DNA from 4 places in the Oleiphilus sp. HI0061 genome. Region 1 is predicted to be linked to each of the others. Evidence: predicted binding sites of a transcription regulator. Region 1 holds the regulator's gene; each other region holds the start of a gene.
The links. Region 1 encodes sigma-54, which starts transcription at its own class of promoters, with help from an activator protein. Its sites were predicted from a motif close to TGGCACNNNNNTTGCTNT; they were not measured.
Positions count from the first base shown of each region.

Region 2: a site for sigma-54 is predicted at 1,739-1,756, ahead of A3735_RS12330 (CmpA/NrtA family ABC transporter substrate-binding protein). Genes of this name have one in related genera too.
Region 3: a site for sigma-54 is predicted at 2,405-2,422, ahead of cynS (cyanase). Genes of this name have one in related genera too.
Region 4: a site for sigma-54 is predicted at 3,672-3,689, ahead of A3735_RS04515 (formate/nitrite transporter family protein). Genes of this name have one in related genera too.

Region 1 is NZ_LWFE01000987.1:221-4,515, reverse strand. It holds partial or broken gene A3735_RS30895 (hypothetical protein) at 1-210, shown strand, start outside; gene lptB (LPS export ABC transporter ATP-binding protein) at 223-948, shown strand; gene A3735_RS11455 (RNA polymerase factor sigma-54) at 1,259-2,803, shown strand; gene hpf (ribosome hibernation-promoting factor, HPF/YfiA family) at 2,906-3,214, shown strand; gene ptsN (PTS IIA-like nitrogen regulatory protein PtsN) at 3,241-3,702, shown strand; partial or broken gene rapZ (RNase adapter RapZ) at 3,745-4,295, shown strand, end outside.
Region 2 is NZ_LWFE01001011.1:200-5,046, reverse strand. It holds partial or broken gene A3735_RS12340 (MFS transporter) at 1-860, shown strand, start outside; gene A3735_RS12335 (ANTAR domain-containing response regulator) at 1,019-1,642, shown strand; gene A3735_RS12330 (CmpA/NrtA family ABC transporter substrate-binding protein) at 1,985-3,373, shown strand; gene A3735_RS12325 (ABC transporter permease) at 3,620-4,534, shown strand; partial or broken gene A3735_RS12320 (ABC transporter ATP-binding protein) at 4,598-4,847, shown strand, end outside.
Region 3 is NZ_LWFE01000999.1:213-4,417, forward strand. It holds gene A3735_RS11685 (acyl-CoA dehydrogenase family protein) at 1-1,139, opposite strand, end outside; gene A3735_RS11690 (GlxA family transcriptional regulator) at 1,273-2,238, shown strand; gene cynS (cyanase) at 2,493-2,933, shown strand; gene A3735_RS11700 (manganese efflux pump MntP family protein) at 3,056-3,592, opposite strand; partial or broken gene A3735_RS11705 (plastocyanin/azurin family copper-binding protein) at 3,696-4,205, opposite strand, start outside.
Region 4 is NZ_LWFE01000335.1:34,145-53,865, reverse strand. It holds gene A3735_RS04525 (putative solute-binding protein) at 1-969, shown strand, start outside; gene A3735_RS04520 (bifunctional protein-serine/threonine kinase/phosphatase) at 1,038-2,765, opposite strand; gene A3735_RS04515 (formate/nitrite transporter family protein) at 2,814-3,626, opposite strand; gene A3735_RS04510 (copper-binding protein) at 3,842-4,186, opposite strand; gene A3735_RS04505 (hypothetical protein) at 4,312-4,764, shown strand; gene A3735_RS04500 (HPP family protein) at 4,761-5,423, opposite strand; gene A3735_RS04495 (hypothetical protein) at 5,556-5,855, shown strand; gene A3735_RS04490 (PilZ domain-containing protein) at 6,020-6,454, opposite strand; gene A3735_RS28700 (DUF2986 domain-containing protein) at 6,608-6,769, opposite strand; gene A3735_RS04485 (SCP2 domain-containing protein) at 6,903-7,385, opposite strand; gene A3735_RS04480 (peptidase U32 family protein) at 7,537-8,532, shown strand; gene A3735_RS04475 (U32 family peptidase) at 8,556-9,452, shown strand; gene A3735_RS04470 (TIGR01212 family radical SAM protein) at 9,456-10,346, shown strand; gene A3735_RS04465 (hypothetical protein) at 10,343-11,800, opposite strand; gene gmk (guanylate kinase) at 11,989-12,639, shown strand; gene rpoZ (DNA-directed RNA polymerase subunit omega) at 12,734-12,949, shown strand; gene A3735_RS04450 (bifunctional (p)ppGpp synthetase/guanosine-3',5'-bis(diphosphate) 3'-pyrophosphohydrolase) at 13,149-15,263, shown strand; gene A3735_RS04445 (RidA family protein) at 15,288-15,683, shown strand; gene A3735_RS04440 (NAD(P)H-binding protein) at 15,680-16,558, opposite strand; gene recG (ATP-dependent DNA helicase RecG) at 16,669-18,762, shown strand; gene A3735_RS04430 (aminoacyl-tRNA deacylase and HDOD domain-containing protein) at 18,843-19,721, shown strand, end outside.

The sequences.
Region 1 (4,295 bases):
GAAATAGAGTACGACATTGTACGAAGAGCTATACGCGCCAAGGGAGATCAGACCCAAGGGTCTCGAGTTAAAATTCATTACTACCCTAATGCCGAGACCGCATCGGAAAATACTGAAGTGCCACTAATAAAAGGTTCTCCAGAAAACGAAAACAAACTGCCACTCGAACCTGCTCCAAATGCCGAGTCCGGTGCCGAGCAAAAGCAATAGACCTGAGCAACAATGAAAACTTTAAAAGCAGAAAACCTAGCCAAGGCCTATGATAAACGCCAAATAGTTAAAGATGTTTCCCTGACTATCAACAGCGGTGAAGTGATCGGGCTGCTCGGCCCTAACGGTGCTGGTAAAACCACTTGTTTCTATATGATTGTAGGCCTGGTTAAGCATGATAAAGGCAAGATATCAGTTAATGATACCGACCTATCATCCATGGCTATGCATGATAGGGCACGAAACGGTGTCGGCTACCTGCCCCAGGAAGCTTCAATATTTAGAAAGTTAAGTGTTCGAGACAATATCCTGGCGGTACTAGAGATTAGAAAAGATCTTTCTCGCAGCGAAAGGCGACAAAGAATGGAAGCCTTACTCGAAGAGTTTCACATCACTCACATCAAAGATAGTCTTGGCATGGCCTTGTCAGGCGGTGAACGTAGGCGAGTGGAAATAGCCAGAGCTTTAGCAATGGAGCCTGACTTCATTCTACTCGATGAGCCCTTCGCAGGTGTCGACCCAATATCGGTCAACGACATCAAGTCAATCGTCTCTCACCTTAAAAGTAAAAATATCGGCGTACTCATAACCGATCACAACGTTAGAGAAACGCTGGATATTTGTGAAAAAGCCTATATTGTTGGTGATGGCCATATCATTGCTTCAGGAAGTGCTGAAGACATTCTGAATAATGAAAAGGTCAAACAAGTCTACTTGGGCAATCAATTCAAATTATAAGCCAGTGGCTAGTTCATAGCATTCGATTCGAACAGCATATACAAACAATTAAGCATGACTTTCAGCTTAGAAATGAGTAGCATGCAATTTTCACGTCAACAAGACGATAACTTGATCTAAAACAATTATTTGTAGGCTGGTAACGTAAATATACTTTTATTTGTTTCACACTTTGCTATCTTCGCACTACACTTGTGTAAATGAAGTAAATATAAATACGTTTATTCACAGCGACCATTTCCGCAAAATATAATAAGCGACAATACATGATTCAAAATTTAAGTCTTAAGTTGGTGACATCCTCATGAACATGAAGGTTTCTCTCCAATTAAAGCTCGGTCAACAACTGACAATGACACCTCAATTGCAGCAAGCAATCCGCTTGCTACAATTGTCGACTCTTGACCTTCAAAACGAAATACAAGAAGCATTGGAATCTAATCCTATGCTCGAACTCCAGGACGATAACAACGAGCCTGGAAATACAAGTGATAAACAAGAAAATCAGAATGAAAGTCATCAAAATGATGGCAACGAGTACGCCTCTCAGGACAACCAACAAAGCAGTAGTACAGACACCAGTTCGAGCGAAGCACCTGCTAGTAATGAAGCCGACACGCCTAGTGAAGAGTGGTCAGATACTATACCGGAAGATCTGCCTGTTGATACGGCTTGGGATGACATATATACAAACAATGCGCCCAGTGGTCCCGTTCCCGAAGATGACAACAATGCCTTCGAACAAAGAAACGCTGCTACCGAGTCTCTTGCAGATCATCTAGATTGGCAACTTAACCTTACCCCCATGTCTGATCGCGACCGATACATTGCGATGTCATTAATCGACGCAACAGATACAGACGGCTACCTAACGAATACCGTTGAAGAGATACACGAGGGGCTGCACAACTCAGATGACGAAGACCCGGTTGAATTAGATGAAGTTGAAGCCGTCTTAAAACGCGTGCAGCACTTTGATCCACCTGGGGTATTTGCCAAAGACCTGCCCGACTGTTTGCTGCTACAGTTACGCCAGCTACCAAAAGATACGCCCTGGCTACCACAAGCAAAGCTTGTAATCAGCCACTACCTGAACTTATTAGGATCAAGAGACTACGCTCAACTAATGCGACGCAGCCGCCTTAAAGAGCATGAACTGAAAGAGGTTATCTCTCTAATTCAGTCTTTGAACCCTAAACCAGGTGAATCCATTGCTTCTTCCGAGCCTGAGTACATTGTGCCAGATGTCGTCGTAAAGAAAGAAAAAGGACGCTGGAAAGTTGAGCTCAACCCAGAGATTGCGCCAAAAATAAGGGTCAATGCAAATTATGCTTCGTTTATAAAGAGAGCTGACTCCAGTAACGACAACACCTTTATGAAGGATCAACTTCAAGAAGCAAAGTGGTTTATTAAAAGCCTACAAAGTCGTAACGAGACGCTTCTAAAAGTGGCAAGTAAGATAGTAGCTCACCAACAAGGCTTCCTTGACTATGGTGATGAAGCGATGAAGCCGCTGATTTTACATGATATTGCTGAAGCGGTAGAAATGCATGAGTCCACCATATCTCGTGTGACAACACAAAAGTACATGCATACGCCACGAGGCATATTTGAACTCAAATACTTTTTCTCAAGCCACGTCAGCACAACTACTGGCGGAGAGTGCTCGTCAACAGCGATTCGCGCAATTATTAAGAAGTTAATATCAGCAGAAAACCCTAAAAAACCTCTTAGCGATAGCAAGATTGCCGACTTGTTGAAAGAGCAAGGAATTAACGTCGCCCGCCGCACTATCGCAAAATACCGCGAAGCGATGTCGATCCCCCCATCGAACGAAAGAAAAAGATTGGTTTAATACAATATTTGATAACTTGCTGCCTGCAGCAAGTTGATTTGATAAGCGAAAAGTGAGTCAATATTCAACTCTCGCTAAAAATAACGATGATAGGAGAATACTATGCAATTAAATATCACTGGCCATCATGTAGATTTAACTGATGCACTTAAAGAATATGTGAAAACCAAATTGCAAAAGCTAGAGCGCCATATTGGCGGCATTAGCAACGTACAGGTAACCCTTTCTGTATCGAAACAAGCACATATTGCTGAATCAACGCTACATATCGCTGGTGCAGATATCCACGGCCACGCCGAGAACGACGACATGTATGCCGCTATCGACCAGCTAGTTGATAAGCTAGACCGTCAAATTCTTAAGCACAAGGAAAAGAAAGTTGACCGCGCACACGGCGCAGCAGCACGCTAGTTATTAGCGATCTTTAGAGTCGAAAAATGTCTGAAAATAAAATTACTATCGAGGCCATCTTGTCACCGGAGCTAACCCAACGCGGTTTGCCCGGTGGTAGCAAGAAAAAAGTTCTTCAACAGGCTGCACACCTGGTCTCAAAACAATTTCCTCATCTTGATGAAACTGAAATATTTGACAACCTTATTTCTCGTGAACGACTGGGAAGCACGGGAGTTGGGCAAGGAATTGCCATTCCCCACAGCAGACTGGAAAACTGCAAACAAGTTATTGGTTGTCTATTTACACTTGAAAAAAAGATACCTTTTGACTCGATAGATAACGAAGACGTTGATATTCTTTTCGTTTTACTTGTCCCCTCCGAGGCGACGAGCGAGCACCTGGATCTTTTAAGTCAAATTGCAGAGAAGTTCAACAACACTGCTTTTTGCGATAGTTTAAGGGAATCTGCTACAGGCACTGAACTTTATCAGAAAATAATTGCTTAAGACCTACAAACCTTAGAAGCTCAAAATTGCTAGGAACTTCTTATGAAGCTCGTTATTGTCAGTGGCAGATCCGGTTCCGGAAAAAGCACGGCCCTTCACGTCCTTGAAGACATGGGGTATTACTGCATTGATAATTTACCGGTTGGGCTTTTACTAAACCTTGGTAAACAATCACTACAAGGTAAAGATACAAGGTTAAGTAACGTTGCGATCAGTATCGATGCTAGAAATCTGCAGGGTGGAATAGAAGCATTCCCCCAAGTTTACGAGAAGCTAAAGCAGATGGAGATTGATGTCGATATCATTTTTCTTGACGCACAAAGTGAGACGCTCCTAAAGCGCTTTCACGATACTCGACGCAAACACCCACTTAGCAGCACAACACACTCACTCACCGAAGCGATTGAAACCGAAAGAACGCTTCTCGACCAGCTGGCACTAAAAGCTGACCTGACTGTCGACACTACGAAACTAACCCTATACGAGTTAAGAGACCTCATAAAACTTAGAGTGACAGGCAAACGAGAGCAAGAGCTCGCCATACTCTTTCAATCATTTGGTTTCAAAAATGGTGTTCCTAGCGATGCAGATTA
Region 2 (4,847 bases), on a different contig from region 1:
ACTTTAAGCCAAAGAAATCGGGTGGTTTGGAAGTAAGTAATAAGCGTGATTTCTGGTTCTATATCGCGATGAATGTGCCTATGTATATTGCCTTGGCTGTTTTGACATGGAAGCTATCTCCAGCGGGTGTAAGTCTACTATCGGCAACAACAGCAAACATTTTATGGGGGGTGCTCGCTGGTCTGTTTGCTTTCCAAATGCACTCAATCTATCAAGTGAACAAAGAACATCTACATACTTCTTTGCCAGAAAATGACCAGTATAAGTTTAAGCAAGTGGCTATTCTAGATTGGGCTTACTTCGTTACCTTTGGTTCAGAGTTGGCAGTTGTTTCAATGTTACCTGCATTCTTTATGGAAACCTTCGATCTAACGCCTGTTATGGCTGGCTTATTGGGGGGTGCATTCGCATTGATGAACTTGGCGGCGCGCCCAACTGGTGGTTATTTGTCAGATAAGTTTGGTCGTAAGAAAACCTTAACTATTCTGATTGCTGGTTTGACGGTCGGTTACTTGATTCTATCGCTAGTTGATAGCACCTGGATGATTCCATTAGCGGTTGCGGCGGTATTGCTTTGTTCTTTCTTCGTTCAGTCTGGTGAAGGTGCAGTGTTTGCAATGGTGCCACTGGTTAAGCGTCGTATGACTGGCCAAATTGCAGGTATGGTTGGCGCCTATGGCAACGTGGGTGGCGTGACCTTCCTGACGGTCTATTCTTTTGTTGATGCATCGACCTTCTTTATGGTGATTGCAGGTGCTGCGGTGGCTTGCTTGGCTCTGGTTCAGTTCTTGGATGAGCCTAAAGGTCATATGCATGAAGTATTACCTGATGGCACTGTTCAAATGATCGAGGTTAGCTAGGTTTAGCTAGGACTTGATTGCGAGCCTGTACTTTTGACAGGCTCGCTCCTTTTTATACCCTCTATTTTTTACCATTTAATATTTATCAGACCTATGCCAGAAGGGAATGAGTATTTCATACTTAGTTGTGTCTGAATTTATGAATAAGGTGGTGTCGTATGACTAGAGCTGTTATCTCAAATACAGGGCTCTCTCAAAAAGAACGCGCACTGTTAATTGACCCTCTGGATTCAAGAGCTGCGTTGTTACGCAGAGCTCTTCGCGAAAACGCTTATCCGATAATCGAGACTGTCACAGATGCTTGTCTTATGCTGGAGAAAGCAGAGGAGCATCAGCCTGATATTCTTGTGGTGGGCATGGACTTGCCCGACGAAGACACTTTACAGCAACTGGTCGAACTTCGAGAGCGCATGCCGCTTCCCGTCATTGTTTTCTCAGAAAAGGATGCGCCGCCGCTGGTTCAGAAGGTGGTGAAGGCCGGTGTCAGTGCTTTTATTGTGGATGATATACAGCCACAGCGCTTGCCTTCAATTATTAATATCGCAGTAGCTCGTTTTCATGAGCAGCAAGGTTTAATAAAGGAATTAAACACGACAAAAACCAAATTGGCCGAAAGAAAGACCTTAGAGAAGGCTAAAGGTTTGTTGATGAAACAGAAGGGCCTGAGTGAAGATGAGGCATATACCTCTCTTAGAAAGTTGGCGATGGATAAGGGGCAGCCGATTGTGAAAGTGGCTGAAAGCATTATTGATGTGTTTTCCTTATTGGGTGATGTCGAGTAGCCCTAAAGCAAGTCGTTAGTAAGTGCTTGGTGCACTGAAATGGGTCGTATTTCTGCGTGATATTGTCAAGTAGTTGATATATAAGGTATAAAAAGTTGGCACGGCTTGTGCTTTAACTGGTATATCTACGAACGCAAGGCGTTCATGAAACAAAACATAATGTCTTTCTATCAACGGCGATCAGAAAGACATCAAACAAGATCGCAATGGCGCGGTCAGGTTTGAACGAGCAAAGGTGCTCATCAGTTAGTGGTCTCATTAGAGGCGACTAATCGGTGGGCGCCTTTTTTTTGGATTTTTTGAAAGTTTATTATTGATTCATTGATATAAAGGAAGCGTTTTATGAAGTGGTTTAAATCGTTAAAAACGGCAACGATGACAACAGTAATCAGCGCAAGTGTCGCAGTTGGTATGACTAGCGGCGCGGCGCATGCAGAGAAATTAGGCTATCCGGAAAAAGAGGAGTTAACTTTCGGTTTTATCAAACTAACAGACATGGCGCCAATAGCTGTCGCCTATGAAAACGGTTACTTTGAGGATGAAGGCCTGTACGTCAAAATTGAAGCTCAAGCTAACTGGAAGGTCTTGCTTGATGGCGTAATTGACGGTCGCTTGGATGGTGCACATATGCTAGCGGGACAGCCTATTGCAGCGACGATGGGTTATGGAACTAAAGCTCATATCATTACGCCTTTCTCAATGGATTTGAATGGTAATGCGATCACCGTTTCAAATGATATTTGGGAACAGATGAAGCCAAATATTCCAAAGATGGCTGATGGAAAACCTGTTCACCCAATTAAAGCTGATGCGCTGAAGCCAGTTGTCGAGAAGTACAAGGAAGATGGAAAGCCTTTTAACATGGGGATGGTATTCCCGGTTTCGACTCATAACTATGAGCTAAGATACTGGTTAGCAGCGGGCGGTATTCACCCTGGCTACTACGCGCCTCATAAGGGTGACACGACAGGTAAGATCGATGCAGATGCCTTGCTATCAGTAACACCTCCACCACAAATGCCGTCTACCTTGGAAGCCGGCACGATCTATGGCTACTGTGTAGGTGAGCCTTGGAACCAGCAGGCCGTATTCAAAGGTATCGGTGTGCCAGTAGTGACTGATTACGAGATCTGGAAAGACAACCCAGAGAAAGTATTTGGTATTACTAAAGAATTTGCTGAGAAATACCCGAATACGACAGTTCGTTTAACGCGAGCGATGATTCGTGCAGCGATGTGGTTAGATGCTAACAACAATGCTAACCGTCCAGCAGCGGTTAAGATCTTGTCACAACCTAACTATGTTGGTGCTGACTATGACGTTATTGCAAACAGTATGACGGGTACTTTTGAGTACGAGAAAGGCGATAAGCGTTCAGTACCAGACTTCAACGTATTCTTCCGTTATAACGCGACTTACCCATACTACTCAGATGCTATCTGGTATCTAACGCAAATGCGTCGTTGGGGTCAGATCTCTGAAGATAAGAGCGACGAGTGGTACAAAGATTTGGCGAAGAAAGTATATCGTCCTGATATCTATGCACGTGCGGCGCAGTCTTTGATCAAAGAAGGTAAAGCGAAAGCGGCTGACTTCCCAGACTTCTCTACTGAAGATGGCTACCGTGACCCACAAACGCACTTTATCGATAACATTGTTTATGACGGTACACAACCAAACAAGTATATCGAGAAGTTCTCAATTGGTCTGAAATCAGGCGACAAGATCTAAAGAGTATTACATATGTCGGACGACAAATGCTGGCCTGAACCAGGGTTTGTTGTCTGACTGCTGATAACGAAGTTTGTCTAAGAAAGATTTATCTTGATCGGCTCTCAATGTTTGTTAGAACGAGAGTCGTCAGTTAACTGAAGTAGCTTTAAGCAGGAGCAGAAGATTATGTCAACGGCGACATCTCTTAAGGACGATATAGAACAACCAATTGTTTGGTTGGATAAGGTATTAGAGTTTGGTGCGATGGCAGCGAAGACTCTGGCAATACCCATGGCAGGTATTGCGGTATTTCTCATTATTTGGGCGGCAGCCGCACAGAGTGTTAAAACTTCTTTGGGGCAGTTTCCGGGTCCCGCGATGGTAATGGAGCAGTTCGTCTCTTTATATGATGAGCACGTTTCCGAGCGGACTAAAGAGCAAGCCTTCTACGAAAGGCAAGAGAAAAGAAATGCGGCACGAGTGGCTGAAGATCCATCTTATGTGCCTAAAATCAGAGCGTATACCGGGAAAGAAACTTTCCTCGATCAGATCTTTACCAGCTTAAAGACGGTCGCTTCTGGCTTCTTATTGGCTGCAGCGATAGCGATTCCCCTAGGCATTGCCATTGGCCTGAATAAAACACTGAACTCGGCTGTTAACCCGATTATTCAGGTGTTCAAACCTGTTTCTCCTTTGGCTTGGTTACCCTTGGTGACAATCTTGGTGAGTGCACTCTACGTCTCGTCAGATCCACTGGTAGCCAAGTCCTTTATTGTTTCGATGATCACCGTAACACTTTGCTGCTTATGGCCAATGGTGATCAATACGTCAGTGGGTGTTGCATCCATTGATGATAACTTGGTCAACGTAAGTAAGGTGTTGCGATTACCTGCTCTGAAACATGTTCAGAAAATTGTTTTACCTGCATCAGTACCGATGATCTTTACCGGAATGCGCTTGTCCTTAAGTATCGCATGGATGGTGTTGATCGCCGCAGAAATGTTGGCCCAAAACCCAGGCCTTGGAAAGTTCGTTTGGGATGAATTCCAGAATGGTAGTTCAGATTCACTAAGTAGAATTATGGCAGCAGTCGTTGTAATTGGTTTTATCGGATTCTTGTTAGATCGCGCAATGTTACAAATACAAAAGCGAGTGTCTTGGGATAATAAAGGCCTTTAAGCCTTAACCTGCCCGAACAGCTACAAGTAACGAAATACGATTGAATTTATTGAGGATAGAATTATGAGCGCATTATTAGATATTAGTCATATAGATATGGTCTTTCCGACACCAAAGGGGCCGTTCACAGCGCTGCAGGACGTGAGTTTACAAATTAAAAAGGGCGAGTTTGTATCGCTTATCGGACACTCGGGTTGTGGTAAGTCAACCGTTTTGAACGTTGTCGCTGGCCTACATCAGGCAACCAATGGCGGTGTAGTTCTTAGCGGCAAAGAAGTGACAGAACCAGGACCTGAGCGGGCCGTTGTCTTCC
Region 3 (4,205 bases), on a different contig from region 1:
AATGTGCCCATATGCTTGGCAATAATTCCGAGCATCATCTCATCACTACCACCGGCTATCGATAGTATCCGCGTATCACGATAGGCTCTGGCAGCAGGATTATCCCACATAAAACCCATGCCTCCCCAGTATTGAAGGCAGCTATCACTTACTTCACGCCATAACCTGCCCATTTTTAATTTAGCCATGGATGCCAGGTAGGTCGCGTCTTCACCTTCAATATGTTGCTGACAAGCTCTCCAAGTCAGCGCTCTGAGCGCCTCAACTTCGGTTTGCAACTCTGCCAAGCGAAAGTGCACCACCTGATTGTTTAATATCGGCTGGCCAAAGGTCTCCCTATCTCGGCACCAATCCCGGGTATCACTGATAATTCGCTCCATTCCCTTTAGTGAACTCGCAGCGGCATACATTCGCTCTTCTTGAAACTGCATCATCTGCATAGCGAAACCTTTGTTCTGTTCGCCTATTCGATAGCGCTTAGGTACGCGAACATTATCAAAGAATATCTGCCCCGTATCACTGGCGCGCATACCGAGTTTATCCAAAGGCTTTGAGATCTCGATACCCGGTGAATCCAAAGGCACAATGATCATTGATTTATTTGCATGAACACTGCCTTCAGAAGTGTTGGCAAGTAAACAAATCCAATCACCTTGCGTCGCATTCGTGATCCACATCTTACTGCCATTGATAAGGTAGTCATCACCGTCACTTTTAGCGGTCGTTTTTAAACCTGCAACATCTGAACCTGCCCCAGCTTCACTAACCCCGATACAAGCAACCATATCTCCAGCGATGGCTGGCGCCAAAAAATCACGTTTTAACTCATCACTACCAAAACGAGCCAAAGCAGGCGTGGCCATGTCTGTTTGCACACCAATCGCCATGGGCAAGGAACCCCCATAGGCTCGGCCAATTTCCTCAGCAAACACCAGGTTATAACTATAATCTAAACCTGCACCACCATTCGCTTCGGGTTTATGTATACCCAACAAGCCCAGGTCACCCATTTTCTTGAATAGTGAATGTAAAGGCGCTTTGCCTGCCTGCTCCCACTCATCAACAAAAGGGTCCATTTCCTGATCAACAAAGGCTCGCACTGTTTTGCGTAAGGCTTCATGTTCAGACGTGAATTTCATGCTCATCTCCAATATAAGATCTAACTAACGCAATCTTAAGAATCGAAGACAAAAAGAAACAGCGTGACTCAGGACATATAAATGGCCAAACGGGCCATAAAGGTAAATAATACCCCAATATCTTCTGGAGATTATGATGCTAAAACATGTCACGCTTTATGCCTGCGAGAATGCAATGGGCTTAAGTTTAGGCCTTAGTCATGATGTATTTGCCTTTGCCTCCATGCTACAAAAAAAGCTTTTGGGCGAGGCTATATCTATCTCGCTAGTTACCTTAGATGGCAAAGCTATTTCATCATTCAGCGGCTTAAGCATTACACCTGATCAGGCACTAGGCGATATCAAACATACAGACCTGGTCATTCTTCATGGAATCTGGGGTAACATGGAAGCGTTGCTAATCGATCAGCGCCCCTTATACCCAAAGCTTAGGGAGTGGCACGAGCAAGGTATCCCGATTATGGCTGCGACAACCGGTTCCTACTTTCTGGCAGAGGCGGGGCTCTTGGATGAGCGAATCTGTACCACGCATTGGCATAAGCAAGAAGAGTTCGCACAGAAGTACCCCAAAATCGATCTTCGCCCCGATCGTTTTATTACCGCTACCGGGGAACTGTATTGCTCTGCAGGAATGAATGCAGCCATGGAGATCATGATCTATCTGCTTTCACGCTTATCCTGCACTGAGGTTGGCGAAGCCGTAGAAAGTACTTTTTTGGTCGATTTCAGACGAGCCTACTCCGGCGAATTTGCCTCCATTGGTAAACAAACCTACCATCAAGACGACGCTATTCTGTCTATCCAGCAGTGGCTTGAAATCCACTTCATTGAGCCCCTTTCTATCGAGCAACTTGCCACAAAAGCAAATATGAGTGTACGCACCTTTAAACGTCGCTTTAAAGAAGCAACGGGCGAATCACCTCTTAGCTATATTCAACACTTAAAAATTGAGCAGGGAAAAGAGCACCTCAAACATAGTGATCAAAGTGTCGCAGAAATATCATGGAAGGTTGGTTATCAAGACCCTGGCCACTTCAATCGTTTATTTCAGCGAAAATATGGCCTAAGCCCCGCCGCTTGGCGTAAGAAGCTACGATAAATTTTGCTCACTACAATCAGCTAGACAAGTCCCTTGATTCAGCAGTGCCTTAGGACAGGGCTCTCTCTTCGAAACAAGCCTTTCAGTGCACACTAATAAGGCCCTCACTGATAGATCACACGCATAGGTTTTAGCTAATCTATTGAATAATAATAACAATTTCCAATGGCATAGCGCTTGCAGAAGCCCTTTATGAAATTTATTCCTCAGCTCAAACCTGACGCTGACCAACACAGTAAATAAAGGTGATTGTGATGAAGAAAGAAGAAGTGATCGAAGCAATTGTATTAGCTAAAAAATCTAAAGAACTTACCTGGGAAGGTATGGCAGAAGAAGTCGGCATGGGCTCAGTATGGCTCACCTCAGCTTGTCTGGGCATGAATAGTATGCCCGAGGACGTTGCAGATAAGGTTTGTGCCTTACTTGATTTACCGGACGAAGCAAAGCCTGCATTGATGGAATACCCGACTAAAACCTGGGATCAATCCATTCCTCAAGACCCTTTAATTTATCGGCTATATGAAATTGTCGGTGTCTACGGCGATACGCTAAAAGAAGTAATACAAGAAAAGTTTGGCGACGGCATCATGAGCGCAATTGACTTCAGTATGGATGTTGAAAAAGAAGAGAACCCGAAAGGTGATCGCGTCGTCTTAACCATGAATGGTAAGTTCTTACCCTACAAAGCCTGGTAGCTTAATCGAGTACGAGGCCAGAGCTTCGTACTCACTTTTATTTATTGTTTTTACTTAATAATTTCTCGAACCCTATTTAAACAATTTTTAGTTCTCTATGAATGACAGTAGGCTGGACCGTCTTAGCCTAAGAGGACCTTTAACCCGATCAATATCAAAATCGTCCCACCTAACACTTCAGCTCGACTTTCGAGCCAAGTGCCTGTTTTCTCGCCAAGGTAGACTCCGGCAAAGCTAAATAGTGCAGTGGTTATAGCTATGAAAGTACAGGCTAGAAATCCGTTAACGTTCAGCAACGTTAACGAAAAGCCCGCCGCCATTGCGTCGATACTGGTGGCAATACCTAGAATGAACATAGCACGATGAGTTATATGAGAAGGGACATTCTCTTCACCAGTTATAAGCGCTTCATAGATCATCTTAATACCAATAATCAAAAGCAATATAAACGATACCCAGGGAGCATAGGTTTCAGCAAAAACGAGAACACCTTTACCTCCTATAAAACCAATAAGGGGCATAAGGCCCTGAAAAAGGCCGAAGTAAATAGCGCACATTGTGGCAAGCTTTAGTGTGCCGACCGTTTTTTTTGAACCTAAACCAATAGACACAGCAAACGCATCCATACTTAACGCGATTGCCAGAAGTAACAATGCCAACAAAACGAACCCTTAGTTCAACTATATTTGGGTTGAGAAGTATACAAAACCTAGATGTTAGTGTGTTAAATGGATTTCTCAACGGGATTTATATTTCTTGTTTCTATGGTCGAAACTTTACCGGGCTGTGCATTCCCGCTTGGTAATGGCCTGGAATATTACAAGCAGCTTCTACTTCAGCCGCTTCTTCAAATGTCCATATGAGTATTTCTGTTTTGCCTGGTGCTACGGTAATTGCGTTGCCACCTGGACCGTGATGCATGTTGGGGTTCTTCATCATCATCTGGCCGTGCTCCATATGTTCGTCTTTGGTACCAATCGAAAATTCATGAGGCACAGCGCCTTTGTTGGTAATGATAAACTTGATCGTCTCGCCATTTTTTATATTGAACGGCTCGTGAACAAAGCGCATCGCGTCGTTCGCTTCAACGTTAATCACGCGATCCACTTCACTTTCTTGCCCTGGTTTACCCGCCAATGACTCTCCATGATGACCACCGTGAGCGCCACCATGGTGCCCCCCCCCATGATGACCTCCACCTTTTTGCCCGTCTTGCATGCCGTCTTTCATGTCGACACTCATGTGACCGTGCCCACCGGTATCGCCCATATG
Region 4 (19,721 bases), on a different contig from region 1:
TTCGTAATATATTTATTTAGCACCTCAGCTTTCTCGCTAGAGAAGAAGTCCATCTGCACTTGGGATCCGGTGGGTACCAATGGTCCTGTGATGACTTTCTATGCTGACCTCAAACCTAAAGCTATAGCCTGGGGTATCGACCTCGAATTCAAGGCTTACACTGACGAGAAGGTTGCTTCCAATGACTTCAAAGCAGGCATTTGTGATGCCGCACACTTGAGTGCAATTCTGTCCCGCGACTATGTACCCTTTGGAGGCTCTCTTGATGCGATTGGTGGAATCATGTCGGATCAGGGGCTGAATAAAATACTGGCAACCTTAGCCAGTCCAAAGGCAGGCACCTTGATGAGTAACGGCAAATATGAAATTGTCGCCTCATTTCCCGTTGGCTCCATGTATGTATTCGTCAATGATAAATCTATTAACACAGTGCCTGACTTCAGCGGTAAAAAAATATCGGTTTTGAATGGTGACCCGCAAGCCTTCAAACTCGCCTCCCTGGCCGGTGCTTCTCCCGTTTCCACCTCTCTGGCAACCTTCTCTGGCCAGTTTAACAATGGCAATATCGATATTCTGTTAATGCCGGCATTGGCTTACAACACATTCGAGCTATACCACGGTTTAGGAGAGCAAGGTGGCATCATTGATTACCGTTTGTTTTACGGCATGCTCCAAACGGTTATCAAGAAGGAAAACTTCGCTCCAGATTTTGGCAACAAAATGCGTAAATACATGGTCTCTCGTCTCACTCAAATCCATAAGATGGTAAAAGATGCAGAAGACGAAATTCCTGCCAAGTACTGGATCAAAACAAGTGATGCATCCAAGTCTGAATTTGATACCTTTAGCCGAGATATTCGTTTGGCCCTAAAAGAAGATAGTACCTTTAACCCTAAGGCGCTGCGGCTACTATGGAAAATCCGTTGTGCTGAAGACCCTAGCCGCGCGGAGTGCAGTACGCCCGAATAGCCAACAAGTAACCCAAGCCTTTGAAAACTTATACGGGCGGTTGCCCCAAATCCAACCGCCTACATTGTTTACGTCATGCTGGCTTGATAAAGCACAATAATTAGTAAAATCAACGAGCTTAGCTGCCAAAAAAGTACGGGATTACGTTCCAACAACGGTGGCTTGGCTTTATTTACGTAGACTTTACTTGGATGATTCAGCTCATAAATAAACTCGGATACTTCACCATAGCGCTTTAAGGGGTCAATATGAACCGCCTTATTAATTGCGTAGTCAAACCAGCCAGGAACATCCCGCCCCTTATCGATGGATTGGTAGCCTAGCCGCCCTAGTGAACGCCGATCTTTAATCTTTGAAATATCATTGCCGTAAGGTAGTTCGCCACTTAACATCTTGTAGGTCATGACGCCTAGAGAGAACAGATCAGACTTGCTTGTTCCGCTTTCCCCCAAAAAGTATTCCGGTGCAGTGAATTGAGCTGTCCCCATAATGCCTTCGTTTTTACTGATCACCTCAGTAATTCCGGCTACTTTTGTTGCGCCAAAATCTATAATTTTTACCGTTCCCTGGCTATCAATCATGACATTATTTGGCCTTAAGTCCTGATGCACCATCTCTTGTCGATGAAAGGCCTGAAGCCCCTTAGCAATTTGAGTAACGATCTCTCGCACTGTTTTGATGTCCGGTTTAGGGTTATCCAGCATCCATTGTGCAAGCGTCTGCCCTTCAATATATTCGTACACTAAATAAATAAAATTACGCTTTCTATCAGGTTCAATTGCTTTCAAAACATGAGCATTGCTCACCCTTTTTGCAATCCACTCTTCCATCAAGAAGCTTTCCAAGTAATCCGGGTTATTTCTCATTTCTGTGGAAGGTGTTTTTATCACCACCTTCTTTTTTGTTTGTTGGTCTTCTGCTAGAAATACATGGCTACGACTACTGATATAGATATCACGTAGAATCATGTATCCATCAAACTCTTTACGAGCCTCTAATCTGGGGGCAGGAGGCAGCTGAGTAAGCTGCTGTTGTAACTCACTTAACTCTCGCGCCGGTAAACTATCGATGCTCACGATCTGCAAAGTTAAATTGTCATCGCTGCCCGCTGCCAGGGCTTCATTAACCAACTCTTTTGCCAAACTATCTGGTACTTTCCCTGTCTCCTCAAAAGCTCTCGTAATCGTATTCGCCAAATGCTTTTCAGTAAGAAACTCATACACCCCGTCAGTAGCAAGAATAAAGATATCTCCCTCACTTAGAGGAAGCGCTCGATAGTCCATTTCCAAAGTGTCATGAACGCCCAATGCGCGGGTCAGGTAACTCGTTTCTGCATCAACGACATGTCGATGATCCTTGGTTAGTTGCTCAAGGTTATTGTCAGCAAGCCTGTAGATACGTGAATCACCAGAGTGAAAGCAATAAGCAGTGTTCGACTTAATAACAAGCGAACTAAAGGTACAGATATAGCCTTTGTCTTTATTAAAGCGATGCGGGCTATTTTGGGTCTGCGCGAACAGCCAGGAGTTAGTTGCTTTAAGAACCCGTTGAGCAGAGGTCTTCACAGACCAGGAGTCTGATGTGCTGTAGTAGTCCTGTATAAAACCTTTAACCGCGGTTTCACTCGCAATCTGGCTTACATTGCTGCTACTAATACCGTCAGCCAAAGCGACCACCAGCCCTTTGGACGCGAGCAAAGGCTCTTCCGGGGCATAGGCTGCATGGAAGTCCTGATTCAGGTCTTTCTTTCCTGCAGTTGAATACTGACTAACAGATACTTTAAGTTGCTTAGACATAAAAAACCCCGCCATTTCTGGCGGGGCTCCTATTATATTATTTTAGTATTAAGCGACCTTACGCTCTGGATTAGTCCTAACATGCGTCCAGTATAGTGGCAGACCTACTAGTAAGAAGCCGCCAGCAAGGTTACCCAAAGCTGTTGGGATTTCGTTCCATACGAAGTACTCGTATAAACCAAAGTCACCGCCCATGATCATAGAGAATGGGAATAGGAACATGTTTACAATAGAGTGTTCAAAGCCCATAAAGAAGAAGAGCATTACCGGCATCCACATTGCAATGATCTTACTCGTTGCAGAGGTTGAAATCATTGCACCGACAACACCCATCGATACCATCCAGTTACACAGCATGCCACGAATAAATATCGTGAACCAGCCATCAGCACCATGCGCTTGATAACCCAGTGTTCTTGACTCACCAATGGTGCTCACTTTAGCTGCCAAGGCACCGCCGTCAGTGTTGTAACCATAAGTTAGAATAAACGAAGCAAAGAAAGCTGTGGTCAGTGCGCCACCAAAGTTACCAAGGAAAACCAAGCCCCAGTTTCTCAACATTTGCGGCACGGTACAGCCATTACGTTTATCAAGTATTGATAGCGGCACTAGCGTGAACACACCGGTTAACAAATCGAACTTCATCAAATAGAGCATGATAAAGCCGACAGGGAATAAAAGTGAGCCAACTAATAAACTGCCTGTTTTCACAATAACAGTAATAGCAAAGAATGCGGCGAGCCCTAGAATTGCACCCGCCATGAATGCACGTACTAACGTATCTTTGGTGGACATGAAAATTTTCTGTTCACCTGAATCAACCATTTTGGTGGCGAATTCACTCGGTTCGATATAGGCCATAATTAATCTCTCTTAGATTAGGTTTAAAAATTTACATAATCTGAGAGAGCATAGCTCGGGCCGTTTTTAGACTTCACATTAAATAACAATTACTTATATTCGTAATCACTGAAATCTATATACCTATAAGTGAATAAGTTAGGCTCACTTATAGAGAGCAAAACATGGCTTTGTTTAGTTTTGGTGCGATAGTTGACGCTGAAGCGAGATCTCACTTACTTTCTGATTTCCACATATTTCAGCCGATGCAAACCCTTTTCATCCAGCTCCAGTATAAAGCTAACCTTATCACCCGCCTTGAATGGCTCAAGTGACAAAGACTCACTAACTCTGAAAGTCATCAACATAGGGGCCCAATTGAGTTCGGGAATCGGCCCATGTTTGATATTCACTAAGCCCTCCTCTGCAGCAACTTGGGTAATCAAACCATAAGCTGAAACTTCCTGAATCGTTTCTCCCATTATTCCTTCTGTCGTGCCATGGCCATTATTGATTGGTTTAAGCGGTGTACTGCAGGCCGAAAGCAAGGTGATCATGCTAAGCAAGACTAATAGGCGCATAAGTGTCATCTCCGAATTTAAAGTAGCTAATTTTAGCACTATAGCCTTTAGCATCGTCCAGAGGTAGCATGTATTGGTCTATTGGCTACATAGCTTTCAATCGAGTCTGACCCCCTTGAAAAAAGATGATTAAGAAACTTAAGTTTCAGCGCCTTTTGGCGATGATTTATATCGGTGCAGCACTGGGAATCATACATTTCTGGTGGCAGTTCTTTAACGGCTCGCTCTTTTCTATCGAAGAGCTAAGAGCACTGATGCCACATTTTGAAGGCTATTACTTGTGGGAAAGAAGCTTTGTGCTGCCTGATTTAATTCTGGCCTTTGGTATGCTAGTTTCTGCCCTGCCTTTGTGGTGCAACCAATGGATGCAAAAGGGCCGAGTACTCGCAGCAGCCTGCGCCGGTGCGGCACTGTTCCTGGGGTTACTGGATTTGAGTTATGGTTTTTCGAGTGGTCTCTACCGCTTAGACCACCGTTTTGCAGGTGTCGTATTAGAAGCCGGCTTATCGATCACGGCAGTTGGCCTCTTAGGTCTAATCATTTTACTTTTTAGCCCCCAACAAGCTCGACCAGATTAAGCATCTGCTTCTAGCGACTCCTTCAGTAGTATCGTCTTCAATATATCGGGGTGGGTAACGATCCCGACAATCTGTTGATTCTCGAATACCGCTATCGCGTCCAAGCCATACTCCAACAAAGCTGGTGCTAAGTCTTCTACCTGAGTTTCTGGGTGGGTTGATAACAACGATTCGTGACAGAAGGCGTTTAGCGAGCTTTTCTGCGTTTCCTCGAGCTTACCACCCTGTGGGCTCATTAGAAAAGGGACGATCTTTTTATCAGATAGCATTCCGCAATATTTCTGTTCCTCATCAAGAATGACCAGGTGATGTATTTCATACTTCTGCATAATACGCCAGGCATCTTCGAGCGTCTTATCTTTGCTGATACTCAGTACCGGCGAGCTCATAATATTCTTCACTCTCCCTAAAGGGCTCCGGGCGGGCTTAACTTCTTGGTAGGCAGAAATCGCTTTCTGCTGGCTTGCACTCGGCTCCGCGGGTTTCTGCTTTGACTTTTGGCGATGATCTTTAAAGTCTTCGGGGTCGGTTTCAGCTTTAGAATGAACTTTCTGTATTTCAGTCAGTTCATCCGCTGGAGGAATATCACGAACCCTAAACTTTCGGTCTAGTGGTGTAACGAGCCCTTTCCCTACATCGTGTACAAAAAATACGGCCATGCTGTCATGTCACCTTCATATTGGAATTCTAAGCTTATATGAATATAAATCGGCCGTTGACCTACATCAATGAGCTTTTTTTTGTAGCGCGCTATTCTGGCGTTGACTTGTAGCATAGTAGGAGTAGTGAAAATGTCTTCACATCATGAGCAAATTGAGAAATTTGCAAAGAAATTAGAAGAATGGGATTACAAAATCGACCGCATGGAGCACAGGGTAAAGGACTTGCCTGACGAGCTACGATCAATCGCACAAAATAAATATCAAAAACTGCTAGATTATCGTTCAGGACTGAAAGAAAAAGAGGAACAGCTTGTCGCGTCCTCAGAGCATGCAGTGCATGAAATTGAGAAATCCGTCGAAGAGGTCTGGGATACATTCGGACTATTATTCAAAGACGTAGAGATGGAAGTCGAAGTCGAAGGCACCTGAGCTGGTCAGAAGGTTCCAAAAAGTACGCTAGTTAGTTGAGTAAGCCGTAATACATTGTTCATTGTGTATTGCGGCTTTTTGCTTTCTGTTATACGTTTTTGATCATATTCGATGACAGGTTTGCTTCACAATACTCGCCCTGCCTGAATGTGACTCACCGCGGACTAGCGCGGAAAGCTGCCCCCATTCTTGCTAATCCATTCCTGAGAGGCCTGATTCCAGGTCACTCGCTTACCCAACTGTTCCTGCAAGTCTTTTCGATACTCGGCAATATGACATACCTGTTCGATCATACGAACTTTAAAGGCGTCATCATTGTCGAGAAACTCTACGCCCAGCTCGTATGGGCTGCCTTGCTTGTCACTTTGCTCTCGGCACCAACGAATAATTGCATTGACCTTAAATACCGGCTTAACCGAAGGTATTTTCAGCTTCACCACAGTATCTTTGAAAAATGAAACATTGGAATCAAAAGACAGACCACCCTGGCTGATATTATTAATCTCCAGATTGAGCTGCTCGCGCGTACTCAAAGGCGTAACCTGTATACCAACCTTGGACGGGTGGCGAATATAAGCTCGTGGTGCGGGTGTATTCATCGCTGCGGTACATCTCTTAGGCTAAGTACAAAATGCTAGCTGCTAACAATATGGATCGAAGTGAGACTTTTGTCACTTTTTTATAAGATGAAAAAGATTAATTTTTTGGAAGGTACACGGCCACCCAAGAAAAGGCTATAAGCCGACAATCTATTAGTCGTTTTTGATCTCAGTTAAGGTGTTTTCTTCTTCCATTACAGCCCGTTCTGCTTTGGATATATAGCGAGGTTTATCATTCTTCTTAGGCGCCAGTTTGGCATTTGCCTTCTTAAGTTTTTTCTTGAGGATGGAGTTCAGCTTCTTTTTACGATTCATCAAATCTGGCCTTTAACGATAGATAGGGGGATTCTAGTCGTTAGGAAAGCTTGGTGGAAGCTTGGTGGAAGCTTATATACCCAAAACAATGGATTACCTCCTAAGCGGACGGGCGCTATTGGAGTAAGAGTATTTAGCTAAATACTGTCACATACTCTGCAGCACTTCTTACGGCAAATAGCAGCTCTGGTGGCAAGTCATCGAGATCCAGGCTATCCATCAGGTTTTTGATCTCAAGACCCAGATCAGTGTCACCCTCAATCACCAAGTCACGCTGGAAGAACAGCGTATCCGGGTCTTCTTTTTGGGCCGCGAGCAAAATAAAGCTACGCAAACTACCGCGAATACAAACGTCCGTCTGCGCATCCTTCTGCATTAATATCTCGTTTCGAGGACCACAACTAAAGAACCAATTGATATCCGCATCGCTAATCTCGATTTTTAGCCAACGCTGTTTAAGAAAATCCATGTCACCTTGATCCAAGGCTGACTTAAAGGCCGCTTTCAGCACTCTTTTTAGCACTAAACTTTGCAGGCCAAAAGGCATATGGCGAACAGGTTTGACCAAAGTCAAAGGTAATTTTGGAAGCAGAGTTCTCGGGCTCGACAATAGCATTGTAGCTTCCTCCTTAAGACGTGATTAGCGAACAGATATTAAAGGAAACTATATCCCGGCAAGTTGGTACATAAAATACCCACCAATAGGGATAGTGACTAGCCGGGGGATTCTTCACAATGGTCAGACGTATTATTTCGAGTATTTCTTTATGGATTTGGTCTGTCCGGCTGGCAGTTTACCAGCCTTTAAAAAAGCGGTAGATAGTGGTGCCAGTGCCGTCTATGTAGGATTTAAAGACGAAACTAATGCACGTCACTTCTCAGGCTTAAACTTCAAAGAAGAAAAGGTCTCACAAGCCTTAGCTTATGCGCGATCCAAAGGCGTTAAGTTATATATCGCGGTGAATACCTATGCCCAGCCCGAAGGTTGGAGTAAATGGCAACGAGCCGTTGATGTAGCCGCCGATATTCAGGCCGATGCGCTAATTTGTGCTGATATGGGGGTGCTGGATTACGCCACCCAAAAGCACCCCAATCTAAACCTGCACTTGTCGGTTCAGGGCTCTGGCACAAATGCTGAGTCACTAAGTTTCTACAAGCGCAATTTCAATGTTCGCCGCGCTGTGCTGCCACGCGTCTTATCACTCAAGCAGGTGGCGCAAGTTGCTAAGAAGTCGCCTATCGAATTAGAAGTCTTTGCCTTTGGTTCTTTATGCATTATGGCTGAAGGGCGCTGCTATTTATCTTCATACCTAACCGACCAATCACCCAATACTTGCGGTGCCTGTTCGCCTGCAAGCTTTGTTCGCTGGGAAGAAACAGAAGACGGCCTGGAGTCACGTTTGAACAATGTGCTAATTGACCGTTATCAGGAAGATGAAAAAGCAGGTTACCCAACCTTGTGTAAAGGCCGATTTGAAGTGGAAGGCCGTCTCTACAATGCACTCGAAGAACCAACAAGCTTGAACACAATTGGCTTAATTCCTGACTTAACAGAGATCGGCATCAAGGCTGTAAAAATTGAGGGTCGACAACGCAGCCCGGCTTATGTTGAACAGGTTGTCTCGGTTTGGCGCAAAGCTTTAGACAGCTATCAGCGCGACCCGGATAACTTTAAAGTGAAACCCCAATGGAGCAAGCCACTCGATAAAGTCTCTGAAGGCTCGCAAACCACTTTGGGCGCTTATACGCGCGCCTGGCAATAAACCCCGCAGATTTAGGGAGTAATATGATGAAATTATCACTAGGCCCAAACCTGTTTTTTTGGCCAAAACAGCGCGTGTATGACTTCTACCAAGAGATGCTCGACAGCCCTGTCGATGTTATTTATTTAGGCGAGACGGTGTGTTCTAAGCGCCGAGAATTAAAAACTGCTGAATGGCTAGAGCTAGCCAAGGAACTATCGGAATCAGGTAAAGAAGTCGTAATTTCCAGTCTGGCGTTATTAATGGCAGATTCTGAATTAAGCACCTTAAAGAATATTTGTGAAAACGCCCCGGTTCAAGTTGAAGCGAACGATATCTCTGCGGTGCAATTATTATCGCGCAAAGGAGTACCCTTTGTCTGTGGTCCTAGCACCAATATCTACAATGCACGCACTTTATCAATTATGGTCAGAAACGGTGCTCGACGTTGGGTTATGCCGGTTGAGCTCTCGGGCCATTGCTTACAAACCATTCACGACGAGGCAAGTGATCTTGGTATCCGTGAGAAGATTGAAACCGAAGTCTTCAGCTATGGCCATCTTCCTCTCGCTTACTCCGCGCGGTGTTTTACCGCACGTTACCTGGACTTACCCAAGGATGATTGTCGCTTTAGCTGCATTCACTATCCGGAAGGGCTAGAAGTAAAGAGTCAGGAGCAACAGGCCCTATTTAATATTAACGGCATCCAAACCCAGTCTTCGTCGGTTTATAACCTGCTTGCAAAGGTGCCTGAAATGAAAAAACTCAATGTTGATGTCTTGCGCTTAAGCCCTCGTGCTGAGGGTATGAGTGACATCATTCGTCGCTTCCGTGATGCGCTTGATGGCCAGTCGAGTGAAATTGCGCTTAGCGATCAGGATTGCAACGGTTATTGGTTTGGCAAGCCGGGTATGGATATGCAATCAAGTCAAATGGTTTAAGTTGTGAGTGTTGTGGCTGGAAGGCCTTATCTTTCATTTGGCCAGTATATGCAACAGCGCCATGGTGAGCATGTCCATAAGCTCTCTCTCAACGCCTCCTTTACTTGCCCTAATCGAGACGGTAGCAAAGGTATTGGTGGCTGCACCTTTTGTAATAACGCATCCTTCAGCCCCAACGCCAAAGCGCCAGACTCAATTGAGTCACAAATAGCACGCGGCAAAGCGGTGATCGCCAAGCGTACCGGAGCCAAGAAATTTCTTGGCTACTTTCAGGCCTATACCAACACCTATGATGAGGCCGAAAACCTAAAGCGCTTGTATGATCGTGCTTTAGCGGTCGACGACGTCATTGGCTTGTCGATAGGGACTCGCCCTGACTGTGTTCCCGATGAGGTGCTCGAACTGCTCTTGGCTTATCAGGAGCAAGGCTATGAAATATGGTTGGAATTAGGACTACAAAGCGCTAATGATGAGTCACTCCTGCGGGTCAACCGTGGTCATGGCTGGATGGAATATGAAGATACTTGTCGGCGTGCTCGCGATATGGGGATAAAAGTATGTACGCATTTAATAGTGGGGCTTCCTGGCGAAGCAGCCCTTGATAGCCTGAAGTCCTTAGATAAAGTCTTGGCACTGGGAACAGATGGAATCAAGTTCCATCCGCTTCATATTGTAAAAGGAACGCAGCTAGCACGAGAATGGAAGAAAGGTTTGTATGAACCTGTCGCTGAGCAAGCGTATATCGATACCGTGGTCAAAATGCTTGAGCGCCTTCCTAAAAACGTAATCGTTCACCGGCTAACCGGAACAGCCTCGCAAGACATTCTGCTTGCCCCACAGTGGTGTGGGAAGAAGTGGCAAATACTCAATGCCATCAATGATCGGCTCAGTTAATGTGAGTCAAGGTGTTCTAGCAAGCGCCTTGCGGCTTCCTTAAACTCGGTATCCGGAAAGTTCTCGTCAATATAGTGCAAGAATGCACGTGCTTTTTCCGGTGTCTTGGACTTCGAAAGAATAGTCTTAGCGGCTAGTAAATATAACTTCGCCAATTCCGGGCACGAGTCAAATCGTTGGTGCGCTTCACGTGCTAACCAAAGCACCAGTTTATACTCTTTCATTTGATAAAACGCTTCAGCCAGATCGAGGCTCAGTTGAATATCGTGCACCAGGAACTTCTCTTGCTCATTGCGCAGCATTTCAAACAACTCATAAGCTGCCAACTTCTGCCCCCGACCCAGTAAGAGTTCAAAAAACAAGTGACTATGCTGTTCCAGGCGAACCAGGTCTCGGCGCTCTAGCAATAGCGTATACAGCTGATGGACTCTCAAGTCAGACCGCTTTCCCTTGCCTTTCATACTGTTTTCCAAAAGAGACAAGGCTTTGGAAAAGTCACCATCTTTGATCGCGATATCTAAGTCAGCATTGATTCGTTGTGAGCTGTCAGTTGGCGTATTGTCTTGTTCGCTCTCAAGCGCTTTGACACTGCTCACCGATGAAAAGAATTCATAACGCTTTAAGACGTAACCCAAAACCGCAAACAGGGCTATAACAAAATATGCCGTCAGCAGCACACAAACCGGAGCAAAAGCAAAGGAGGGTAATACAGGGTGAAGCAAATCTGCGATCACCAATACGCTCAAACAGCTCATCGCAAAAAATGCAATCAAGCTGACATAAGATAAGTGCATCTTTTTAATAATGCTCATCCAACTAGGTGGAGCAGATCCATGGCCGCCTTGCCGTTTATCGCTATACAGCAGCATAAGCAATACACTGGGCAGAATCGATAAAACAAGTAACGCGTAGGTTAGGGCAAGCCAGCCACTAACATAATTCAGTAAAAGTATGGGGGGCGCAAAGCAAACGATTAATAGTCCGGTAATAATCAGGCTCGTCTTAGCCTGTTTAAAATCTAAAGCCGAGGCAATTCCTGGCACCCCCCCATTAAATGAGCTTGAACCTGTCGTCGATGATAAGCGAGTCGCCTTACTATAGCTCCGCGCTACCTGCACAGAGAAGTTCACAAGCACTAGAGACAAGATACTAGCAAGTAGCAGGGCGAATATCGCATTTAAGTGCATCGCTAGTGCACTAAGGCCTAACAACAAGGAAAGCAACAAAGCGTCTGTTTTAAATGGCAGACCGAAAAAACGCTGTTGCATTGACCAAAATGGAGGCATCTCGTGACGCTTCTCAAGAAAAGACATGGGCTTTTTACAATGTGGGCACTTAGCCTTCTGCTGCCTTTCATCACCATCGGGCATGCAAAGCTTATCGTAATGACGCTCGCATGACAGGCAATGCCAGATTGCCGGAGAAATCGGGTGATAATGACAATATTGTTTCACAGGGTGTTTATACCAACAGTATTAGCCGTTCAATAAAATTCGTCTGTAGCGCTTTATCAAGATCTACTGAGACTAAGAGATACTCTTTTTAGCTGAAATTTAGCATAATGCTCCACATCGCATTAAATATAGTTGTTTTAGCTGATGAATAACAGCCTAGACATTGCTTAGAATCTGGAGGAGAAAGAGTGGGTAGCACAGGTGAAAAGTCTAAAGAAGTTGCAAGGCAAGGGCGTTTATATGTCGTTTCAGCCCCTTCCGGAGCAGGGAAAACAAGCCTGGTAGCAGCCTTACTCGAAGCCGACTCAGGTATCGAAGTTTCAGTTTCTCATACCACTCGCCAGGCTCGTCCCGGGGAAGTCGATGGCGTTAATTATCACTTTGTCAGCATCCCCGAGTTTGAGCAGCTCATATCTGAATCTGGCTTTCTAGAGCATGCAAAAGTTTTCGATAACTACTACGGTACCTCCAAGACCTGGCTTGAGCAGCGTATGGCGCTTGGGCAAGACGTTATTCTTGAAATCGATTGGCAGGGTGCGCAGCAAGTAAGAGAACTGATGCCAGATACCGTGAGCATCTTTATCCTACCTCCATCTAAAGCCGCCTTGCGCGAACGCTTACAAGGGCGCGGCCAAGATAGTGAAGAAGTCATTGAGCGCCGCATGGCCGATGCAACCAGTGAAAGTAGCCATTATCATGAGTACGACTATCTGGTTATTAACGATCAATTTGGCGATGCATTAAGCGATCTATTGTCGATTTTTAAATCAAATCGGCTAGACACCGCCAGTCAAAGCGCGCAGCATGAAGAAATATTGACCGAGCTATTGTCTTCTTAGAGCGTTTTTCGTAGTATGTTCGGTCGTTTTTGGGTGGGACTGTAGTTCTGCCTTATTTATTGAGTAGTGCGTCTTTTCCAGAGGTGAAAATTTAATGGCTAGAGTGACCGTTGAAGATTGTTTAGATCACGTTGATAACCGTTTTGAATTGGTAATGGTTTCAACCAAGAGAGCCAGACAACTAGCAAATGGCGGCAAAGAGCCTTTCGTAGAGTGGGAAAATGACAAACCTACTGTTGTTGCCTTGCGTGAAATTGCAGAAGGTTTGATCAATGATGATGTGATCAAGCGCGAAGAGATTTCTTCTTAATCTGCTGAAAAATGAATAAATTATGTGGTTTTCTTGAGAATTACTCTTGAAAATCATCTGTTCTCACTTAAGATAGGTGAGAGCGCATAAAGCTGAATGGAAACGTTCGGCTTTTTTTTGCTTTAGAGCTTATCCCCCTCGTATTTTAAGGCACTCGTGTTTCTAGAAACATATTATTAAAGAACAGGCAGAACAGGCATTGATAGAATCACTCGAAGCGGCAGTCAGAACTTATCTGGATGACAACAAGGTCTCTATGATCTTGCAGGCTTTCGAGTGTGCTAAAGATGCACACGAAGGTCAGTACCGTCGAAGTGGCGACCCATACATCATCCATCCGGTAGCCGTTGCCAAGATCCTTGCTGGTTTGCACATGGATCACGAAACACTAATGGCCGCACTGCTTCACGATGTCATTGAAGACACCGAGGTTACCAAAGAAGAGTTAGCCGAGCAGTTTAATGATACTGTCGCTGACCTGGTCGATGGCGTAAGTAAACTGACGCAGATAGAGTTTAAGTCCAAAGCCGAAGCGCAGGCCCACAACTTCCAGAAAATGACCTTGGCGATGGCCAAAGATATTCGTGTCATTTTAGTCAAACTGGCAGACCGCCTGCACAATATGCGTACGCTGGGGCCTTTGCATGCCGAAAAGCGTCGACGCATTGCCACCGAGACCCTGGATATCTACGCGCCAATTGCCAACCGACTGGGCATCAACAGCATTCGGGTAGAGCTAGAAGACTTAGGCTTTGCCGCCATGTACCCGATGCGAGCCAAATATATTGGCCAGGCAGTGCAGAAGTTACGTGGCAATCACAATGAAATTCTTGCCGATATTCAACATTGCCTTGAAGATAAGCTCAAAGAACGCGGTATTAATGCTGAGATACTCGGTCGCGAGAAGCACCTGAACAGCATTTATAAAAAAATGAAATACCAGCATAAATCCTTCCATGAAATTATGGATGTTTATGCCTTTCGAATTATTACTGACTCTGAAGACGATTGTTATCGCGTGCTCGGAGCCGCCCACAGTTTATACAAGCCGCTGCCCTTTCGTTTTAAAGACTATATCGCCGTACCTAAAGCAAATGGCTACCAGTCTCTCCATACGACACTTTTCGGTATGCACGTTAATATCGAGATTCAGATTCGTACTAAGGATATGGAAGATTTGGCTGACTACGGTATTGCTGCACACTGGCAATATAAAGATGAGTCAGATCTCGCCTTGGCCAATCAGGCGCGTATTGATCGCTGGCTAAGCGGCCTGAAAGAACTTCGTGAACGCGCCGTTGACTCTATGGAGTTTATTGAGCACGTTAAGATCGACCTCTTCCCTGACGAGATCTACGTATTCACACCCAAGGGAGCGATTCTCGAATTACCTGCGGGGGCAACCCCAATCGACTTCGCTTATGCCATCCATACCGATATTGGTCATGCTTGTGTCGCCTGTCGCATAAACAAGCAACTTGCCCCCTTGAGCGTACCTCTACAAAGCGGGCAAACGGTTGAAGTCGTCACCGCCCCTAGCGCTAAACCAAGTAGGGCTTGGCTGAATATTGTCACAACCGGTAAAGCCAAGAGCAGCATAAGGCACTACTTGAAAGACCAACGCGAAGCCGAAAGCCTAGCGCTTGGTAAGAGCTTGCTCGATAAGTCACTCTCTGGCATTAATGTTTCCTGGAAAGATATTCCTGAAGCACAGATTCAAAAAGTTCTCGAACATAACCAAGCCGAGAGCATGGATGTACTCCTGCGCAATATCGGTTTAGGTCAGCGCATGCCGTTCATCATTGCTCGTCAATTGATGTCTGATGCAATACAAGATGAGGCTGAAAACGAAGCTCAAGATACCTCTACAGTGTCCATGATGATCAAGGGCTCAGAAGGAATGAACCTGTCTTTCGCACATTGCTGCCACCCGATCCCGGGCGACCCGATCGTAGGCTTACCTGACACAGGCTCTGGCATCACCATTCATTCCGAGGGCTGCTCAAAAATTATGAACCTAAGCAACAATCAGGTTCAAATGCACTTATCCTGGGTGAAAGATATTACCGATGAGTTTACCGTTGAATTGAAGGTAGAGCTTGAACGCCAACGCGGCATTATTGCCGAGCTAGCCGCAGCGATAACGCACGCCGAAGGTAATATCGAACGAATCGGCGTGACGGAACAAAACGCCAAACTAAGTGTTGTTAGTGTTGTGCTACATGTTCAGGGTCGACGACACCTGGCTCGAGTTATGCGCCGAATTCGCTCAATCAAAGCCGTTCTAAGGCTTACCAGAGTCATATCAAAATAAAGTGATTAGCTTCCAGGAGGAAATATGAGTAACAAGTCCATTATTCAAACAGCAGATGCACCGGAAGCAATCGGAACCTATTCCCAGGCAGTAAAAGTCGGCGAGACCGTTTTTTTATCTGGCCAGATCCCGCTGGACCCAAGTACGATGAGCCTGGTAGAAGGCGATATCAGCACGCAAATCACGCGAGTATTTGATAACCTTACCGCTGTATGCAATGCCGCAGGCGGTACACTTCAAGACATAGTTAAACTCAATATTTTCCTGACAGACCTAGGACACTTCGCCACCGTGAATGAAATCATGGCCAAGTATTTTGAAGCGCCTTATCCCGCAAGAGCCGCCATTGGCGTCGCATCACTACCTAAAGATGCTCAGGTTGAAATGGATGGCATAATGGTGATGAATTCATCTATTTAGGTTTGTCTTAACATCGCCTGATAACCTTCTCGGAAAGTCGGATAGTGAAGTTGATAAGCACTATCCAACATTCGCCTATTGGAACACTGCTTATTTCCGCTTCGCCGTTTTGCCTGCTCGGAAGGTTGGGTATTGATGGTCAGCCCCAAGTGCTCTGCTAGCCAGATAATCACTTCATTAAGATCTACTGGTTCACTATCACTAGCAAGATATAGCGGCTCCAACGCTGAGCCTTGAGCATTCAAGCGAATTAAGTGCTCAATAAAACCCACGCAATCATCTTCATGAATACGGTTACTTCGACGTAAGGCTTTACTTAAAATAGCCGCGCCACTTTCCGCAGACTGCTTTACCTGATTAATTAACTGGCGACGAGAACCACCATAGATCCCGCTAAAACGAATAATCGTGCTGGGTATGCCGCTGTGTCGAAGTAGACCTTCCGCTTCAAAGATAAGCTTTCCTGAAAACTGTTTTGGTTCACAAGGGCTTTGCTCATCTATCCAACTATCATCATTCTGGTGATAGACACTGCTACTGGAAACAAAGATCAATCGCTTTAAGCGCTTCGGATTAGGAAGCATCGTAAGCGTGTTTTCTAAACCCGTGACATAGGTATCACGATAAGCCTGTTCGGTGCGCTGGGAAGGCGTCAGGCAATAAATCAGGTAATCAACACCATCAGTCAGGACTTGTGAAAACACCTCTTCTAAACTCGATGCCTCTCGAACATCTGCAGCAAGATAATGAATGTCATCCTGAGACATTTGAGGTCTTCGGCGTAAACCAAAAACTTGAAAGTCACTTGAAAGCCTCTTCGCTACGCGCCCACCGATTTTACCGCAACCGACTATCAAAACCTTCTTACCTTGCATAGCGCCAAGCCTTTTCTATATGATTTGTCGCTAGTATAAAACGAAGTACTCTAAAAGACATTCGTAGATGCATCGAAGTACCTGCACTCACACAAAAGGGTTAAATCGGCATGGCAGCGCTGGAGGAAATAGAGCTTACGCAGTTAAAAGGTGTGGGCGCCAAACTGGCTGAAACACTTTCCAAGCTCGATATTCACAACATGCAGGACCTACTCTTCCACCTGCCTTTTCGTTACGAAGACCGAACTCGTATTCACTCTGCAGCCTCGCTTCGCCCCGGCATGCAAGGCTTGTTTGAAGTGGAAGTGCTCGGTAGTAGAGTCGTTCATGGAAGAAGGCGTAGTCTAGAAGTCAAAGTAAAAGACGCCAGCGGCACCGTTACACTGCGTTTTTATCACTTCAGCGCAGCTCAAGCCCGGCAACTTCAAAAAGGTACCTACCTGCGTTGCTATGGTGAGGCCAGGCTTGGAAAGCTGGGAATAGAATTCTATCACCCTGAGTACAATATCATCACAGGGGACGAGAAGAATACCGCACCCGAAACTTTAACTCCGGTTTATCCCTTAACCGAAGGAATTCAACAAGCAAGACTCCGTGCAATCTGTCGTCAAGCGCTTGGCTGGCTGGATCGCTGCGATGTCCGCGATCTACTGCCGCCTAGCATTCGAAAAGCCTACCAGCTACCGGAACTTAAACATGCACTAAGTTACTTACATGCTCCACCAACCGAAGCCGACCAACTCGCTTTGCTAGAAGGGCGGCATTTATGTCAGCAACGCCTTATTGTTGAAGAATTACTCGGGCATCACTTAAGTCTGTTAAAACTCCGCAAAGGCGTACAAAGTCACCAAGCCTTGCCTTGCCAGAATAATAGCCAGCTAGGCACTCAACTGCTTGAGCAGCTCCCCTTTGAACTAACCGGTGCACAAAAAAAAGTGTGCAGCGACGTCGACCATGACCTAGGCCAAGCCTTCCCCATGCTACGATTGGTACAAGGCGATGTCGGCTCAGGTAAGACCATCGTTGCGGCCTTGGCAGCCTTAAAGGTTGTAGAGTCGGGTGCTCAAGTCGCTTTAATGGCTCCCACTGAAATTCTTGCCGAGCAACATCTATTGAACTTCAGTCAGTGGTTTGCCGAGCTTAAGCTTCCTGATGGCAACTCGATAGAAATCGCATGGCTAAGTGGTAAGTCAAAGGGCAAGACCCGAGCAGCCGCCTTGGGAAAAATCGCATCGGGTAATGCTCAAGTCGTCATCGGCACACATGCTTTGTTTCAAGATGAAGTGAAGTTTTCACGCTTGGCCCTGGCGATTATCGACGAGCAACACCGCTTTGGTGTTCACCAGCGTTTATCCTTAAAAAACAAAGGGCAAGACTCCGGTTTGGTGCCACATCAGCTCATTATGACCGCCACGCCCATACCCCGGACATTGGCAATGAGCGCCTACGCCGACCTCGACACCTCGGTAATCGATGAACTCCCCCCAGGCAGACAAAAAATAGAAACCTTTGCCATTCCAGATAGTCGACGCTCCGAAATGGTTGAACGGGTTAGAAAATCTTGTGAAGCCGGCTGTCAGGCCTATTGGGTTTGCACTCTTATAGAAGAATCTGAAGCCCTGCAGTGTCAGGCTGCAGAGGAAAGCCTGGCCTGGTTACAAGCTCAGCTAGGAGGTTTGGTTGTCGCCTTGGTTCATGGGCGAATGAAGGCTCAGGATAAAAGCCTAATCATGGATCAGTTCAAAGAAGGGCGTATTGATGTATTGGTTGCTACGACTGTTATTGAAGTCGGTGTGGACGTTCCCAATGCGAACCTTATCGTTATTGAAAACCCTGAGCGCTTAGGGCTCGCCCAGCTACATCAGTTGCGCGGCCGCGTAGGAAGGGGCGCTTTAAAAAGCTATTGTGCGCTAATGTACCACCCACCTCTATCCGCCAATGGCAAAGAGCGCTTAAGTGTAATGCGCGAAAGTAACGATGGCTTTGTCATTGCCGAGAAAGATCTGGAGTTAAGAGGCCCTGGTGAAGTTCTGGGTACCCGGCAAACCGGTATGGTCGAATTTCGGATTGCAGACCTTCAACGTGACCAAAATTGGCTTCCTGAAGTCAAAACCATGGCTGCACAAGTGTTTGAGGACTCCAAGCTCAGTGAACTATTGATTCGTCGATGGGTCGGCGCAAAGCGTGTTTATGGCGAAGTTTAGTATTTTTGTTACCTTCGACTAAATTGACGAACTGTTTTGCTGGATTGATCTACACTTAGCTTATTGATATGGAAACGCTTATGGATAACAAAGAGTTAAATGACATGATACCCGCGGTGGTGAATAAAGTTTTTGAACAATACCAGAATGATGCCGAAATTAATTTGACTGAAGCGGACCAGCCAGTGTTAGTTGACCGTGAAGGCATTCCCGATAGCCAGATTCTGAAAACCATCTTGATGGCAGACACACTAGGGCGTTCGCAGCTAATATTTTTAGCCGACAGTATGCTGGATGTCGACAGTTTGAACAGTAAGGTAGGGCGCTCATTCGAAGCGCTGCCACATGAGGATGTACACAGCCTAATCGCCGTGCATAGCATCAAAACGCTTCCGGCTATTCCGGATATCACCGGTTTACCGGCGATTGTCGATGCTCGTGTCATCGAACAGGATACCGTCTATATCGAAACCGATGAAGCAGATAAACTGATCAAGCTGAGTAAAGAGGCCTTTTCAGCCTCAACTAGAAAAGCTAAAGTCGAAAGCTTTGCAGTGCCTCTATCATCGATACCTTACAACATAAATCAACCAGGCAGTGACCTTGAGCAGATCAATCAAGCGATTGAGAAGTTTACCTCCTTACGTATTAAACAGCGCTTGGAAGACACTCTTGAGCTTCCACCTCTGCCTCAGAGTGCACAAGAAATTATTCGCCTTCGCTCCAACCCTGATGCAGGCGCTGATGAACTGGCAGATATCATCGAAAAAGATCCAAGCCTTGCTGCTCAGGTAGTTAGCTGGGCTTCCAGCTCATTTTACAATGCACCCGGAAAGATCAAGTCAGTTCACGACGCGATCATCAGGGTATTGGGCTTTGATATGGTGATGAACCTGGCAATGGGTTTAGCTCTGGGAAGAACACTAAAAGTTCCTAAGGATGAGCCAAAAGGTTATGCC